DNA from 4 places in the Staphylococcus carnosus genome. Region 1 is predicted to be linked to each of the others. Evidence: riboswitches for the same ligand, from Rfam matches in the RefSeq annotation. Region 1 holds a riboswitch; each other region holds the start of a gene.
The links. A riboswitch is a leader RNA that binds a small molecule or an ion and turns the genes downstream of it on or off. The one in region 1 is predicted to bind S-adenosylmethionine.
Positions count from the first base shown of each region.

Region 2: linked by a shared signal. The riboswitch ahead of DYE31_RS01410 (methionine ABC transporter ATP-binding protein) and the one ahead of DYE31_RS10200 (methionine ABC transporter ATP-binding protein) in region 1 are both predicted to bind S-adenosylmethionine.
Region 3: linked by a shared signal. The riboswitch ahead of DYE31_RS12530 (aminotransferase class I/II-fold pyridoxal phosphate-dependent enzyme) and the one ahead of DYE31_RS10200 (methionine ABC transporter ATP-binding protein) in region 1 are both predicted to bind S-adenosylmethionine.
Region 4: linked by a shared signal. The riboswitch ahead of DYE31_RS07470 (O-acetylhomoserine aminocarboxypropyltransferase/cysteine synthase family protein) and the one ahead of DYE31_RS10200 (methionine ABC transporter ATP-binding protein) in region 1 are both predicted to bind S-adenosylmethionine.

Region 1 is NZ_UHCT01000001.1:2,097,874-2,102,095, forward strand. It holds gene DYE31_RS10190 (MetQ/NlpA family ABC transporter substrate-binding protein) at 1-770, opposite strand, end outside; gene DYE31_RS10195 (methionine ABC transporter permease) at 804-1,499, opposite strand; gene DYE31_RS10200 (methionine ABC transporter ATP-binding protein) at 1,492-2,517, opposite strand; SAM riboswitch class I at 2,615-2,721, opposite strand; gene DYE31_RS10205 (thioredoxin family protein) at 2,777-3,076, opposite strand; gene DYE31_RS10210 (toprim domain-containing protein) at 3,073-3,435, opposite strand; gene gcvH (glycine cleavage system protein GcvH) at 3,715-4,095, opposite strand.
Region 2 is NZ_UHCT01000001.1:339,190-343,411, reverse strand. It holds gene gmpC (dipeptide ABC transporter glycylmethionine-binding lipoprotein) at 1-496, opposite strand, end outside; gene DYE31_RS01415 (methionine ABC transporter permease) at 520-1,179, opposite strand; gene DYE31_RS01410 (methionine ABC transporter ATP-binding protein) at 1,181-2,197, opposite strand; SAM riboswitch class I at 2,316-2,422, opposite strand; gene DYE31_RS01400 (YSIRK-type signal peptide-containing protein) at 3,046-4,222, opposite strand, start outside.
Region 3 is NZ_UHCT01000001.1:2,560,848-2,565,069, forward strand. It holds gene DYE31_RS12525 (cyclase family protein) at 1-39, shown strand, start outside; gene DYE31_RS12530 (aminotransferase class I/II-fold pyridoxal phosphate-dependent enzyme) at 748-1,908, opposite strand; SAM riboswitch class I at 2,006-2,117, opposite strand; gene DYE31_RS12535 (hypothetical protein) at 2,228-2,899, opposite strand; gene DYE31_RS12940 (hypothetical protein) at 2,993-3,166, opposite strand; gene DYE31_RS12540 (hypothetical protein) at 3,181-4,110, opposite strand.
Region 4 is NZ_UHCT01000001.1:1,543,641-1,547,862, forward strand. It holds gene DYE31_RS07465 (homoserine O-acetyltransferase/O-succinyltransferase family protein) at 1-456, opposite strand, end outside; gene DYE31_RS07470 (O-acetylhomoserine aminocarboxypropyltransferase/cysteine synthase family protein) at 458-1,738, opposite strand; SAM riboswitch class I at 1,801-1,898, opposite strand; gene mprF (bifunctional lysylphosphatidylglycerol flippase/synthetase MprF) at 2,082-4,222, opposite strand, start outside.

The DNA of each region.
Region 1 (4,222 bases):
TCTTTAGATTGTAAAACTTTGATTAAAGCTTTGATTTTTTTCTTATTTTGATCGCCATCTTTAACAGCTACTAAGTTTGCGTAAGGATTGTCTTTTGGTTTTTCAAGCGCAATTGAATCTTTTTTAGGACTTAAATGTTGTTCGATAGCAAAGTTAGAGTTGATGATAGCTGCATCAACATCTTGGTTTTGATAAATTTTCGGTAAGTATTCTGCAGATTGTTTGTTGTTGAATTTAATATCTTTTTTGTTTTCTACAATATCGCTGAATTTAGCATCTTGAATTTTAACGCCTTTTTTCAATTTGATTAAACCGTCATCTACGAAGAATTTCAAGAAACGTCCTTCTTCAGCAGGGTTGTTTGATACATATACTGTAGCGCCTTTTGGAAGGTCTTTTAAGCTTTTATATTTTTTAGAGTATACACCCATTGGTTCTAATTCTACATTACCTACAGATACAAGTTTATAACCTTTACTTTTCTTTTCAGTGTTTAAGTATGGTGTATGTTGGAAGAAGTTGGCATCCAATTCGCCATTATCCACTAATTTATTTGGTGTAGTGTAATCATTGATTGTTTTAATTTTTAAGTCATAACCTTCTTTTTTCAAGATTGGTTTTGCTTTTTCTAAAATTTCAGCATGTGGTGCTGGTGATGCACCTACTGTAATTGTTTTCGAATTTTCACTGCTCGTTTTGTCTTTGTTGCCACAAGCTGCTAATGCTGCTGTTAATACTAAAACTGCTAAAATACTAATAATTTTTTTCATTTGCTTTACCCCTTTTGAAATTTAAAATAATTATTAACGCTTGTCTATTTTATTTGTAGCCCAGTCACCCACAAATTGGATGATGAACACGAATACTAAAATTAAGATAGTAGAAACTAAAATAACGTCATTTTGGTTTCTTGTGAATCCTGTTAAATATGCTAAGTTTCCTAAACCGCCTGCACCGATAACACCAGCTACTGCAGTTGAACCAACTAAAGCAATCGCAGTTACAGTTATACCTGAAATCAATGCTGGACGAGCTTCTGGAATTAATACTTTTCTGATAATTGTCCAAGTATTAGCCCCCATTGAACGTGCAGCTTCGATAACACCTTTGTTAATCTCTTTAAAAGCAATTTCCACTAAACGCGCATAGAACGGAGCGGCTCCAATGACTAACGCTGGCAATGCACCAGTCGGTCCACTAATAGTTCCTAAAATCAAACTTGTAAACGGAATTAACAATAAGATTAAAATAATGAATGGAATCGCTCTGAATAAGTTAACTATAAATGACACAATTTGATAGAAAACTTTTGCTGCTGGTGAAGTACTCTTAGCCGTCAAGAATAACAATACGCCTAAAATTAAACCTATAACAAAAGCAAACACTGTCGAAATAGCCGTCATATATAATGTTTCAAGAGAAGCTTGCCATACTTGATCCCACTGCACATTAGGCATCGTTATCATTTCTTGCAAAATATCACTGAATGACTTATCCATGACGTACCACCTCCACGTTCACATTATGACTTTCCAGTTCATTTTTGAACTCCTCGAAATATTCAGTTTTCAATCCTGCAATATGTACAATCAAGAAACCGATAGGTCCATTTTTAGAATGACGAATATTTGCTTCTAAAATATTTACATCTAAATTATATTTTTGAGTAATAAAGGACACAATAGGTTCAGTTGTTTCTTCCCCTGCAAAATTAAATCTAAGAATATAACCATCTTGCGATTCTGGAATCAATTCTTCGATTGACTCATCAAATTCATCATTTAAGCCTTCTTTAACGAAACGCTTAGTAACCTGATGTTGAGGATTTTCAAATACTTCTTTGACATTTCCGCGCTCAATCACACGTCCATTTTCCATAACGGCAACTTCATCACAGATTTGTCTAATAACGTTCATTTCATGAGTAATAATCACAATTGTTAAATCTTGTTCTTTTCTTATTTTCAAAAGCAGTTCTAAAATTTCATCAGTTGTTTGCGGGTCTAACGCACTTGTTGCTTCATCACATAACAAGACTTTAGGATCATTTGCTAATGCTCTTGCAATACCGACCCTTTGTTTTTGACCTCCAGACAATTCAGAAGGATATGCTTTTTCCCGTCCGCTTAAACCTACTAATTGAACAAGTTCTTTTGCTCTTTTCACAGCGTCACGACGGTTATACCCAGCAATTTCCAATGGAAATGTAATATTGTCCAACACAGTTCTTGACCATAATAAATTGAAATGTTGGAAAATCATGCTGACTTTTTGACGTTTCTTTCTTAATTGTGCTTTAGAAAGCTTACCTAATTCTTCTCCGTCTATAATCACTTCGCCTGAAGTTGGTTCTTCTAAATAATTTAAGATTCTGACAAGAGTACTTTTACCAGCGCCTGAAAACCCGATAACGCCATAAATAGTACCTTCAGCTACATCTAAATCGACATGATCAACAGCTAGTACATCTTGATGTTTCGTCTTATACCGTTTGACGATTTGTTTTAGTTGAATCACCCTATACTCCCCTTTCCTTGCTTACACTACCAAATTAAAAATGCTTTCTCTTATCGCTGCTTATAGCAATAAAGAGAAAGCAATTTAAAATTTCTTTCTCTCATCTTCAAAAGCAGTTCAACTTTTTGTGAATTGGCACCATTTCTATATAAAGACGGTTGCCGGGTTTCGCAGGGCACATCCCTCCACCTCTCTTGATAAGAGATAACACTATTTAATTGATTTTTATCCTACCACTTCACTCAGTGATAGTCAATAACTATTTTAAATTTTCTAATAAATATGGAACAGATTGAAATGCGTAAATACGCTTCATTTCTTCATCTTTGGACATTATCAATAATACGGGAACAGATTGAATTTGATATTGTTCACTGAAGTCTGCATGAAAATTCAAATCAACCTTTGTAACAGGCAACTGTAAAATCTCATTCGCAATGTCTAGCATGCGTTCTGAAATCTTACAAGTTCCGCACATCGGAGTATATCCGAAGATAAGATGTTTATCTTTATCAAAGTTTTGCGTAATATCTGTCCGCTCTTCTTTACTCGTACTCATCTATAAACTAATCCTTTCACAGGAGCTTCTTCTTTTACTTCAAATCCGTATTTTCTAAGCACTCTGGCAAGATAAGGTCTAGGACAGCGTGCCACTTCGCAGTATGTTTTATCTACAAAGATATGCCCGCTTTCTGAAAGATATTGTTTAAACCATTGTCGGATACGATTACCTTCTTTATCTGCATCCACAAGGATAAAGACTGGGCGTTCATATAGGGATTCAATCATACCATCCAACTTATCAATTCCCATTGTCCCGTGTGTACACATGATTTGAACAGGCTCGTTTATCACCTCTTGAACACGCTTTTTATCTGTCTTACCTTCAACAACGATTACTTTATCTAACAATGCCATATTCACTACACTCCAATACTCTCGTGATATCATTGCATAATACTTGCAAACGTGGTGCTTAAGTTAAGAAATACGTATCGATATTTAGTTTTAATCATAAACTTATAACTATATTTTAACGCAGACACTTATTGCTTTGCATGAAACTTGTTTATGTTTCACACACTATGTAGATGTTGTTAAGTATCTGCACTTTACCGATATAATTAGTTATATCCAAAATAGCGAAAAAAATAACCCCAAAATACAAAGTATCCTGGAGTTGCATATCAATATAAATTATTCACCAATCATTTCTTTATATTGATCAGCTGACAATAAGTCATCTAATTGACTTTCATCATTTAATTTCACTTTCACCATCCAAGCTTTTTCGTATGGTGATTCATTAACGAATTCAGGGCTGTCTTCTAATTCTTCATTGATTTCTACAACAGAACCTGATACAGGTGCATATAATTCAGATACAGTTTTAACTGATTCCACGCTACCGAAAGATTCGCTTTCTTCAATATCATCTTCAGTTTCTGGTAATTCTACGAATACAATATCGCCAAGTTCTCCTTGCGCATATTCAGTGATACCGATTGTTACTGTATCGCCCTCAACTTTTACCCATTCATGTTCTTTTGAATATTTTAATTCCTCTGGCACTGCCACACGAATCCCCTCCTATAAAATAAATGAATACATTTCAATGATGCCATATGAAGCCTTTTCATTCAACTATTTATAGACATCTTTTAATTTTTTATATTTTTTGGTTAATTTAATTATGCAAATTTCC
Region 2 (4,222 bases), 1.8 Mb from region 1:
CAACGATATCTTTTTTACTGCCTTTTAAACCAAAGTCTTTAGAAAGTTTGATATAACCAGCACTTTCTAATAATTTCAATGCACGTGCTTGGTTAGAAACGTCATTAGGAATAACAACTTTTGCACCTTTTTTCAAATCTTTAATATCTTTGATTTTCTTAGAATAAATACCCAATGGTGCAAAAACTGTTGTGCGGATTGGTGTGATATGTGTACCTTTGTTTGCTTTTTCATATTCATGTAAGAATGCGAAGTGTTGGAATGCGTTCATGTCGATATCCCCATCATTTAGCGCCTTGTTCGGTACGTTGTAATCAGAGAACTTCTTGATTTCAACGTTGATTCCATCTTTTTTCGCAAGTTCTTTTACTTTATCCCATACTTTCGTATCATCTGATGCTACCCCTACTGTCACTGTCTTGTCATCTTTTTTATTGCCGCCACATGCAGCAAGTACAACGACTAATGCCATTAATAATACTAATAATTTTTTCATATCCTAAATACCCCTTTGTTTGATTAATTTCTGCGAATTTTCTTAGCTAAGACATTCCCGAGAGATTGAATCAGCTGAACCATAATCACTAAGATAACTACTGTAATCACAATGACGATAGTATCAAAACGTTGATAACCATATGCTAATGCCAAGTCACCAATACCACCGCCACCTACTGCACCTGCCATTGCTGTTGAACCGATTAAACCAATAATCGCAGTTGTAATCGCTAAGATTAAAGAGCCCAAAGCTTCTGGCATTAAAAAGTAACGAATAATTTGGAAAGGTGAAGCGCCCATTGCATGTGCCGCCTCAATTACACCTGAATCTACTTCTAACAAAGAGTTTTCAACCAAACGTGCAATATAAGGTGCAACATATACTGTTAATGGTACGATAGCTGCTGCTGTCCCGATTGATGTTCCTACAATCAATTTTGTGAATGGCACAATCGCAATTAACAAAATAATGAATGGAATAGAACGGAAGATATTAATAATCGGGTTCAAGATATGGTAAACTGCAACATTTTCCCAAATTCCATTTTTCTTTGTAACAACAAGCAGAATGCCTAATGGAATTCCGATTAATGCACCGATTACTAATGAAATCGAAACCATCAATAACGTTTGATAAAGTGCTTCCCATAATTGAGATGAATCTAATGATGAACCTAGCATATTATCCAACCTCCTCATATTCGATGTGATGTTGTTTCAAGTAATCATATGCATGCTGTTTCTCTTCATCAGAACCTTTAATACGTAATGTCAGATATCCCACTGAAGTATCTTGAATATCAGACATAGAAGCATAAATCACATTAACATCTAAATTGAATGTTTTAATCAATGTCTGGATAACTGATAAACCTAATTGAGAACCTTCCATATAAACTTTCACATCTTGATAATTTTCATCTGTCGGTAACTGATGTATCATCTTGTCACTGATATCAGTACTGATGACAGTAGAAACAAAGTTCTTAGCCGTTTTAGTTTTCGGATGGCTGAACACGTCTAGCACAGTGCCTTTTTCGATAACTCGACCCTGTTCCATTACAGCAACCTTGTCACAAATTTTTTGAATAACACTCATTTCATGTGTAATTAATAAAATTGTAACTTCAAATGTTTCATTAACGCGTTTTAAAAGCTGCAAGATAGAATCAGTTGTTGCTGGGTCTAATGCACTCGTTGCTTCATCACACAACAAAATTTTAGGATCTGTTACAAGTGCTCGTGCAATCGCCACTCTTTGTTTTTGACCACCTGAAAGTTCATTCGGATATTGTGTTCCTTTATCTCCAAGACCAACGAAATCAAGCATTTCCTCTACTTTCTCTTTTATGTATTTTTTGTCTTTGCCTTCAAGAATTAATGGCATTGCCACATTACTGAATACTGTTTTTGAGTTTAATAAATTGAAGTGTTGGAATATCATGCCAATATTCTTTTTGACTTTGCGTAATGATTTCTTGCTATATTGATCTATACGATGTCCATCGACAATAACTTCTCCAGACGTTACATCTTCAAGCTTATTTACCATTCTGATTAATGTACTTTTACCGGCACCACTATAGCCGATGACACCATAGATTTCTTGACGTTCTACAGTAAAACTGACATCTTTCAAAGCTTGAATTTCTGTTGAGCGCTTATGGAATGTTTTAGTGACATCCTTGAACTCAATCATTGAATAGCCCCCTCTGATAATTTGAAATAAATGAATTTTGCCTCTATTTAGATTTTTATTTTGAAAAATAAAAATTCCGGGGACAATGAAACAAGTCCTCGGAATAATATATCGGCTCGTCTCATCTTTACAGCTCCGCTGTAGGAATTGGCACAGTAATCATTTATAACTGATCCTGCTGCCGAGGTTTCGTAGGGCCTGTCCCTCCACCTCTCTGGATAAGAGTTTATGTATTCAATTCATTTATTTATATTCCATATATTACATTACTGAGTGAAAAAGTCAACATTAATTTTTAGAAAATTGTTAATTTCAACTTTATTCTAAACACTACAGCAGTAAGCGTTTGCAAGTATTCAAATCAATGATAAAAATGCTTAAAAACAGTTCATTTACCAGTTTTGTTTTTCTCTATCTTTTCAAAAATAAAATTGATTAATACTGTTAAAACTAAAGCTACTATTACGTTGATAACAAGCTTAATTAGAAAAGTTACCCAATTATTCGTAGTAAAGAAATTTTGTATTATAAAGCCTATTCCAAATACTAATATCAATGTAATCGTAAATCTGACCTCTCCGGATACTTTCATTCATCTTCGCTCCTTTGTATATTCTATGTTCACTTTATCATATGATATAACTCACTTTCATGGCTTTAATAAATGCATGGTTTCGTTTATATATTTAGATAGTATCAATTGATCAAACAATATATAAACCGAATATAACGTCAGTTACGTCAAGAAATCGCAACAACAATATATACACTATAATTTGAATTAACAGTATTCATCATAAAAAAAGAACCAGGCATTAAAGCCTGATTCTCAAAATTAAAACATATATTTAATTTTTATTTTTACGACGTTTCATACCAAATACCATTGCTGTTCCTAAACCTGCAAAGATAGTACCATACAACATCGGTGCTGTATTATCGCTACCTGTATTCGGCAATGCTTTCACTTTTTGTTGAGGTTGAGCTGATTTTGTTTTATTAGCCTTTTCAACTTTAATATCTGTATTTGTTTTTCTAGTTGTGTAACCTCTATTCTCATCTGTTACATGATTACCTTCGTTATTATCTTTTTCTACTGAAGGCACTTTTGTATCAGTATTCGGCTGTTCTGGCACAAATTGATCACCTGAATTATTAGGGACAAATGGTGTATAGCCTCCTGGTTGAGTAGGTTCTTTCGGTGTTTGCGGACCAGGTATGTTTGGTGTTTCAATCTGACCATTCGGATCTACAGGAACACTTGGTTGCACTGGTACACTCGGTTGTACTGGTACACTCGGTTGTGCTGGCACACTTGGTTGTGCTGGTACACTTGGTTGCACTGGTACACTTGGTTGTGCTGGTACCAATGGAATCATCGGAATAGATACTGATGGTTGTATTGATTTTTGACATGGAACAATTACACGTGAATTATCGCCACATTGTAAAACAATATTTCCAACAGTGTCGTAGTAATAACCTACAATAATAACAGGCTGACCATTCGGACAACATGGAATTTCAATTTTACGTCCATCACTCAAACAAACAACGTGCGTATTATAAGCGTCAATATAGTTATTAACAATAATAACAGGTGTATATGGTTGAGCATCTCTTCCATCTCTACCGTTTAGACCATCACGTCCATCTTGGCCTTTCAAGACTGTAATTGTATTACCGTCACTGAATTCAACGATTGTGTTACCATCTTTATCTGGATGTGAATTTTTCACAGTTACAGATATACCATCTTTTCCTTTTGGAATTGTAATTTCGCGGCCATCACTGAATACAACAATAGTATTACCATTCGGATCTACTTTTTGTCCTGTTACTGTAATCGATTTGCCATCAACACCATCTTTGCCATCTCGTCCTTTTAAGACAGTGATAACATTACCGTCAGTAAATTCAACAACAGTGTTGCCGTCTTTATCTAGATGAGAACCTTTCACTGAAACAGATCTGCCATCTTGGCCTTTTGGTACCGTGATTGATTTGCCATCTTTACCTTTTGGT
Region 3 (4,222 bases), 460 kb from region 1:
CCTGTCCGTGCATTTGCAATCACTCCAGAAAAGCAGTAATGGACAAGCGATCATCTATTAAACTGCAGCCATTATGAGTGAAACGATTAAAATAAACATATCGGCTACATGCCCTGGGTCCACAGGAATTGGGGCATGAATCGCCATTGTTCTTAAACCCGATTAAGAACATTCTTTTCATTATCTGGTATATATCTTCACCCGATAAGGATATATACTGAATTTCATTTATTGCCACTTCCCGATAAACGGCAATAACCTAACTCCTTTTACTAATTATAAAAAGAAGACACTGGATATATGGCAGCACCTCCCACCACCCCGTGTGTGTTGTAGCCGTATATCCAGTGTTCTATTTTTTTGAAGATTATTCCTAAAATTTATATATAGTAAAATAATGAGAGATGAAACAACTTTTGTTGTCTCACCTCTCATTTTTTTCGTTGTGCTTTTGTAACTTTCAAAGTGATTTACACAGTAACTTTAACAGTCGCTGCTTATTTATTGTTAAAGAAAGACAATAAATAATAGTCGATTATGCACCCAACATAATCGACTATTTCAATAAGCCTAAGGTAGAATATGGCTCAGACCATACGCCTAACATTTTTACACTCAGTCTTCTTTACCAGGACGTCTGAATGTTTTTTATTACACCTGCATAATAGCATCTTTTGTAACTTCTTAGAATTATAATATGTGGCTGAACTGCCTAAAATGTAGTTTCTGTTTGGTATTAATTTACAGTTATTTTTTATACATAGGGCTAAGTGATTTCAACCGCTTCGCTGCTTCATCTAATTGTTCATCGTCTAACGCAAGAGAAACACGTACATAATGATTGCCATTATCGCCAAATGGAATACCCGGGGCAACTAATATTGACTGATCTTGTAATAGGAATTCCACAAATTGTTCTCCAGTATAGCTTTCAGGTGTCTTTAACCATAAGAAAATACCACCTGTCATAGGTTCATATGGAATAGCACCTTCATCTAAAATAGCAGTAAAGCGATCTCGACGTTTTCTGAACACTTCACTTTGTTGTTCTAAAAAATCATCATAATTATTCAAAGCAAAAGTAGCCGCATCTTGTAATGCACCGAACATGCCAGCGTGGTGATGTGTATGATATTTCTTCAATGCTTGAATAACATCTTTATTCCCCAATGCAAAACCAACACGATAACCTGACATATTATATCCTTTAGACAGCGAGTAGACTTCTATCGCTACATCCTTTCCATCTTTTGATTGCAAAATACTTGGGTTTTTATGATCAAATCCAAAGGCAGCATAGGCAAAATCGTGTACGATTTTAGTTTGCGTTCCTTTGAATTTTTGAATCGCTTCATCGAACACTTCTTGTGTTACTGTAGAGCCTGTCGGGTTATTCGGATAAGTTAAATAGATGAGCTTCGTTTGTTTCAAGATATCCTCAGGCACTTTATCCCAATCGGGCTGATAATTCGGAGGTTCTAACTCTAATGCATAGGGATGCGCATCCGCAAATAAAACGCCAGCCAGATAATCTGTATATCCAGGGTCAGGCAGCAATACATAATCTTCTGGATTAACAATACAGTTCGGTAAGCCTACCAGACCATTTTTAGTGCCGTATAAAATACATACTTCATCATCTTTATCTAATTCAACGCCATATTGACGTTGATAAAAATCGACAATTGCTTGTTTGAACGTTTCTTTTCCATGGAACGCGCCATATTTCTGGTTTTCAGGAAGTCTCAAAGCGTCCGCAAATTCATCGACAATTCCTTTAGGTGTTTCTCCATCTGGAATACCTACTGCCATGTTGATGAGAGGAAGCGGTCCATGTTCAATTTTTCTTCCCATTGTTTTTCCAAAATAACTATCCGGTATCTTAGCTAATCTTCTTGACATCACCATTCATAGTTCCCCCTTTTATTTTGATAGATACGTCATACTTTTTTCAAAAAAAGCTATATGTCACTGTATAAGCAACATATAGCCTACTATGTATATGCACCTATCTTTCAAGTTGTACTTGTTGGATGAAGCACAGTGAGGTCAGTCTAAATAACCTTCTGTTGCTGAAGCTTCATAGGGCCAATTCCCTCTGCTTCTCTTGATAAGTTTGATTAATATAATTAACGTCTCTCATTGTACTAAAAATTCTGACATTTTTCAATTATAGTAAGGAGCATAAAAAACTCCACAACATATAAGCTGCAGAGTTTTATAAATATTATTCCGGTTGTCCTTTAGAATCAAATTTTTCTACTGAACCGTCGGAATTAACGATATACGAACCTGCAAGGTTGCCAGACTTATCCACGAATGAGAAGCCCCAACTTCCATCACTCTTTTGTTCAGGTTCTTTATACGTATAAGTGCTTGTATCTAATTTATGACCTTCGTAGTCTTCCACTTTATCAATCACATTAGCACGTGTTACTGTGCCACTTGAACTCGTGCTTTCTTTAGCGTTGCTTTCAGAAGAAGAATCAGACTTGCTGCTTGTTCCTACTTCAGGCGTTTCACTAACCGAAATCATATTTACCACTTTAGAAAAGTTTGGATTATCCTTATATTTTTCATACAAGTCTTTAAGGTTATAAATTGCACCGTAATCCAATAATTGTTGGTACGTATTTGTTCCTTGCTCAGGCATGATAATGATTTGTGAATCTGTCATAGCCATCATCGTAAGGTAGTTACCTTTTGATTCATATGACTCATAAACATCCATATTAGAAGGCTGTCCTGGTACTTGTCCATCAAATGTTCTTTGGAATTTAATATTTTGGATAGATTTTTGTACCTTTTTCAAACTATCCAATTTCTCATAACTATGGTTTAATAATTCTTCTGCTGAAATGGTTGTTTTTGCATACTTTGAATGTCCCACTGCAAACATTGCTAAAGCAATCTTATCTTTGTTAGTGAGTTGTTTAAAGCTTTTGATATTATCAGATGTTTTTTCTGATTCGGAATTATCTTTTTCACTATTCTATTCTGAAAATCTTTCTTTATTGGTTTGTTTTTCAGAAGTTTTATTATCCTTATGCTTTGCTTCTTGTTTATTATCTTTTTTGCTGTCTGATGATTTATTGTCACTGTGCCCGCATCCTGAAAGTAAGAGGGCTAACGTTGCAGAAGCAGCAAACAAATACTTCATTTTCATCTGTTGAAGTCCTCCTATTCAGGTTGTCCTTTAGCATCAAATTTTTCTACTGAACCATCTGAATGAACGATGTAAGACCCTGCAAGTTTGCCTGACTTATCTACAAATGAGAAGCCCCAACTTCCATCACTCTTTTGTTCAGGTTCTTTATACGTGTAAGTGCTTGTATCTAATTTATGACCTTCATAGTCTTCTACTTTATCTATCACATTAGCACGAGTTACTTTTTCTCCAGAGTCTGATGAACTGCTTTTGCTGTCACTGCTTGAATCATCCTCTTTTGGTGCAGGCTCAGCTGATTCTGTAAAAGTAATAAGATTTGCTACTTGTTGGAAATTTCTATCTTTATATTGGTTATAAAGATCTTTAACGTCATATAACCCACCAATATTTACTAACTGTTGATATGGATTAATCCCTTGCGTACCCGAAATTAAAACTTGAGTATCACTCACTCCAATAACAACAACCGAAGCTGCCTTAGAATTATTTGAATAATAAAAATCCATATTTTGAGGTGCGCTTGGAATATATTTAGGCACATCTTCAACTTTAGATAATTTTAATTGTTGAATTGTACGTTGAATATCCCCCCCATTTCCATTTTGAACATAACTATGATTCAATAATTCACTAGGAGTGACTGTAAAATCGGCTGATTTAGGTGCGTATAATGCCAAAGCGACCTTTTCTTGAGGTGTAAGTTGACTCACAGGTTTAACGTTTGAATTTGACTCTTTTTTAGATTCAGAACTTTTACTAGATTGATTTTTATTCGTTGAGCTTGATGTTGAATTTGATTCTTTTTTCTCAGTTTTTTGATTATCGTCTTTTTTAGTCTTTTCTTCATGCTTAGTATCGTTGTCCGATTTTTCTTGCGAACCGCAACTTGCTAATAAAATAGTAAGTGCTGCTGTAGCAGAAAATAGATGCTTAATTTTCATGATTGCTATTTCTCCCCTTTATATAATTAAGATACACTCTTAATTATATAAAAAAGGGTGGACACATTGTATACTTCTAATTAGTTTTTTTAAAACAATTTAAAAAAAGTCA
Region 4 (4,222 bases), 550 kb from region 1:
CATTCTTTTTTGAATCCCATATCGGTAATTCAATGCAAACTGTGCGCCCCAGCAGATAAACATACGCAACTTCACATGTCTATCAGACCAATCATAGATTTTTTTCAATTCCTCTACATAATCCACTTCAGAAAAAGAAAGATGTTCAACAGGTGCCCCTGTCATAATCAAACCATCATAATAATGATCCTTAATATCATCAAATTCCTTATAATACTGCTCAGCACGTTCATTCGAAGAAGTTCGGCTTTGATGGGTAACAGGATAAATAAAATCAACATTAATCGAATGATCCGTTTGTCCAAATAATCGTAACAGCTGACTTTCAGCATCTTCTTTAACCGGCATCAAATTAACAATTAAAAGATTCAAACCCTCATTCATCCGTTTATCTGAAAAAGCAATGTGCTCTGCTTTCAATGCAGGCAGAATAGGAATTCCATTGGTAAACAGCATATTAAATCGCGTCTAATCCTTTTTCTAAGTCATTAAGGATATCATCAATATGTTCAAGTCCTACAGAAATACGAATTGTTTCAGGTGTAATACCTGCAGACAATTGTTCTTCAGGCGTTAATTGAGCATGCGTTGTAGAAGCCGGATGAATCACTAATGATTTAGCATCCCCCACATTCGCAAGCAATGAGAACAATTCTAAGGACTCGATAAATTTGATACCTGCATCATAACCGCCTTTGACACCGAAAGTGAAAATAGAACATGCACCTTTAGGTAAGTATTTTTCTTTTAAATCATAATACTCGCTTGTAGGCAAACCTGCATATTTCACCCACTCTACTTTTTCATGATTATTCAAGAACTCAGCTACTTTTTCAGCATTTTCAACATGACGTTCCATTCTTAAAGACAATGTTTCTAAACCTTGAAGTAATAAGAAAGCATTCAATGGAGATAAACAAGCCCCTGTATCACGTAATAATGTTGTTCTGATTTTAAATGCTAATGCCGCTTCACCAAATGCATCTGCAAATACTAAATCATGATAAGAAGGATCTGGTTCTGTCAATCCAGGGAATTTATCATTTTGTTTCCAATCGAAGTTGCCTCCATCTACAACCACACCGCCCATAGAAGTACCATGACCGCCAATAAACTTAGTTGCAGAGTGCACTACAATATTCGCACCATGTTCAATCGGTCTGAATAAGTACGGAGAAGCAAATGTATTATCTACGATTAACGGGATACCTGCTTCACGCGCAATTTCTGCCAACGCTTCTACATCTTCTACATTACCTTCAGGGTTGCCGATTGTTTCAATATAAATCGCTTTTGTATTGTCTTTAATCGCATTTTTTACTTCGTCCAAATTCTTGCTGTCGACAATAGAAACATCGATACCGTATTTCGGCAATGTATGGTTGAATAAAGTATACGTACCGCCATATAATGTAGAGCTCGCTACAATATGGTCTCCTGCTTCAGCAACGGTTTGTACCGCATACGTAATCGCTGCCATACCTGAAGATACTGCTACCCCTGCAGAACCGCCTTCTAATTCAGCTACACGTGTTTCAAATACTGCTACAGTCGGGTTAGTTAAACGAGAGTAGATATTACCGAGTGCATTCAAACCAAATAAATCTGCTGCGTGTTGTGTGTCGTCAAATGTGAATGATGTCGTTTGGTAAATTGGTACTGCTCTTGAATGCGAAGCCGAATCCACCTCTTGCCCTGCGTGTAATTGTAATGTCTCAAATTTAAAATCGTTTGTCATGTTCCATTTCCTCCTTATTTAACATAAAAAAATAGCCTACCTGAAAAGATAGACTTAAAGATCTCTTATCTTTCAGGTCTTCACCTGCTGGAATTAGCACCTAACTTAAATAGGTTGCCTGGTATCGTCGGGCCAGTCCCTCCACCATTCTGGATAAGTTTTATTTAATTTAATTCAGAGTATAAAACTAATCTCACCCATTGTCAACAGACTATTCTCGTTTTTCTGAAAATCAGATAATTTTTTACATTCCCTTACGCTACTTTAAAAAGTTGTTAAACAAAGTGTTTTAATCACAAAAAACCTGATTGCCTTAATCCAGACAATCAGGTTGATAATATTACTAATTTTTAGAGCGGATAACACGAAGTACTTTAATCATATTCTGTCCAAGTGAACTATGTCTTGAATACACTAAGTATCTCGGTTCCCAATGTGGTTTAAATTTTTCTTTATACTGTCTTAAGCCGCGGAAGCGGTATAAATTATTAAAGTGTTCAAAAATACGGCCTGCGATACGTTCATTCAAATATGAAAATTCAGTTTGTCCCACATTAGAAAGTGTCGCCATACCCATGTTGAAAGCTTTATAATCATGTTCTTGCCCCCATAACAGCATGTGCAAATACAAACCATCCATTAACGGTAAATCAACATCCGGCAGCCAGCGGATTAAATCCACTGAAATAGAATCATTATAATGCGTCGGCATTAAACTGCAAAAAGCGATAATTTTACCGTCTTTTTCTTTCAAAATACCGACAGGTGCTTTTGAGATATAACTTTCTGTAAATTGACCGACAGAAAAATGCATTTCATTTTTGCCATCCAACCATGCATCACTGACATGTTTAAGCTGCGCAAACAACTCTTTTGAAAACGGCGGATCAATAATTTCAAATTCGATTTCTTGATCTGCAATTTTATTTAAAGTGGCTCTGAAGCCTCTGCGTTTTTTACCTGAAGTCGTAAAAGTAGTCAAATCAATAACCGCTTCTTCACCTAATTTAAAGAACTGATTGCCGAAATCATGATATAAAGGCATGTAACGATCGCTTGCTTGATAGAAAATAATTTCATAACCCATAGTAAGCGCATAATCGTAAAGCGATTCTAATAAATGATTGAAGCGTGCTGGATTACCGATAGGATCTCCTAATACAACCAGTGTATTGGATTTATAACGATACATTACAAACGCTTCTTTTGACTCATCCATAAAGACATCTTTATCTCCGCTGTGTATCAAGTGGCTTAAATAGTTGCCGCCGAATTGCTCGATAATTTCTGAACAGCGTTCAAAATCTGGTTTTGGTCGTGCTTTAGAGTAAGCTTGTTCAAATAACCATACAATGAATGCGACGATGATAAAAATCACAATAGCAGTCATCCATAAATAATAACGTAATAAAGAGGTATCTAACTCAATTTTATATGCATCTAAGGCATTCAATACAAATTTAATAACATAGTGGTTTAAAATCAGCATCAACGCACTGACAACAAACATCGCCACAATGTGACGCATGCGCAATGGGCGTTTCAAAATTGTTGTTTTATTGAATGAGTAAACCAGTAATGCGAATAAAACAACAAGCCAAAACATCAGCAATATTGATGTATTCAGATAAAGCGTAATACCGAAAATTAAAATAATCGCAACAAGCGCAAATAAAATGGCACGTCGGCTTTGTTGGAAAATACCGCGTACATTCAGCATCAGTATTAAACAAGCGCTCGTATGAATCGTTACGATAATGTAGTAAAACATATGGTTAGGATCATATAAACCATCGTATATAATCGACACGTTATTCAATAAGAACATCAAACTCGTCAACGCGACTAAGATACCTAAAGATAATGACGGTATTTTAGAGAATACTGTTTTTTGATAAGAGAATAAAAACGATGTGACTTCTTTAGCCGGCGTGTAATAACGAGATTGTTCAATATAACGTCTTGCAGATGTCCCGAATTCAAAGATGGATAATATCATTGAAATTAACAGCGGGATAAAGTAATAGGCAAAACGATACATTAAAAGTCCTAAAAGTACTTTTTCTTCAGGTAAGCCTAAATGTTTCAGACCTACTAAAATAACAACATCAAATGCACCGAATCCACCTGGAATAAAACTGATCAGACCTGCAATCGCAGCGATGATAAAGATACCGATTACAGATGTATAAGGCACATCTAAATGTACAACACGTAAAGAGAAGTACAATACAGTACTTGCTGCAATCCATTCAACTGCTGATACTAACGTTAAATAAACACCCGTTAAACGATGGTTTTTTTGTACTGGTTTTTTCACCGTAAAAATAATAAAAACCGGTAAGAATAATGCCACGATATACATCATAATATGTACGACTTGATATTTATCTAAAAGATGCGAGGCATTAAAGATATGGGTCACTACTAGGATGGATAAAAAACTTAATCCTGTCAGCATAGATAATAAAACTAATGAAATAT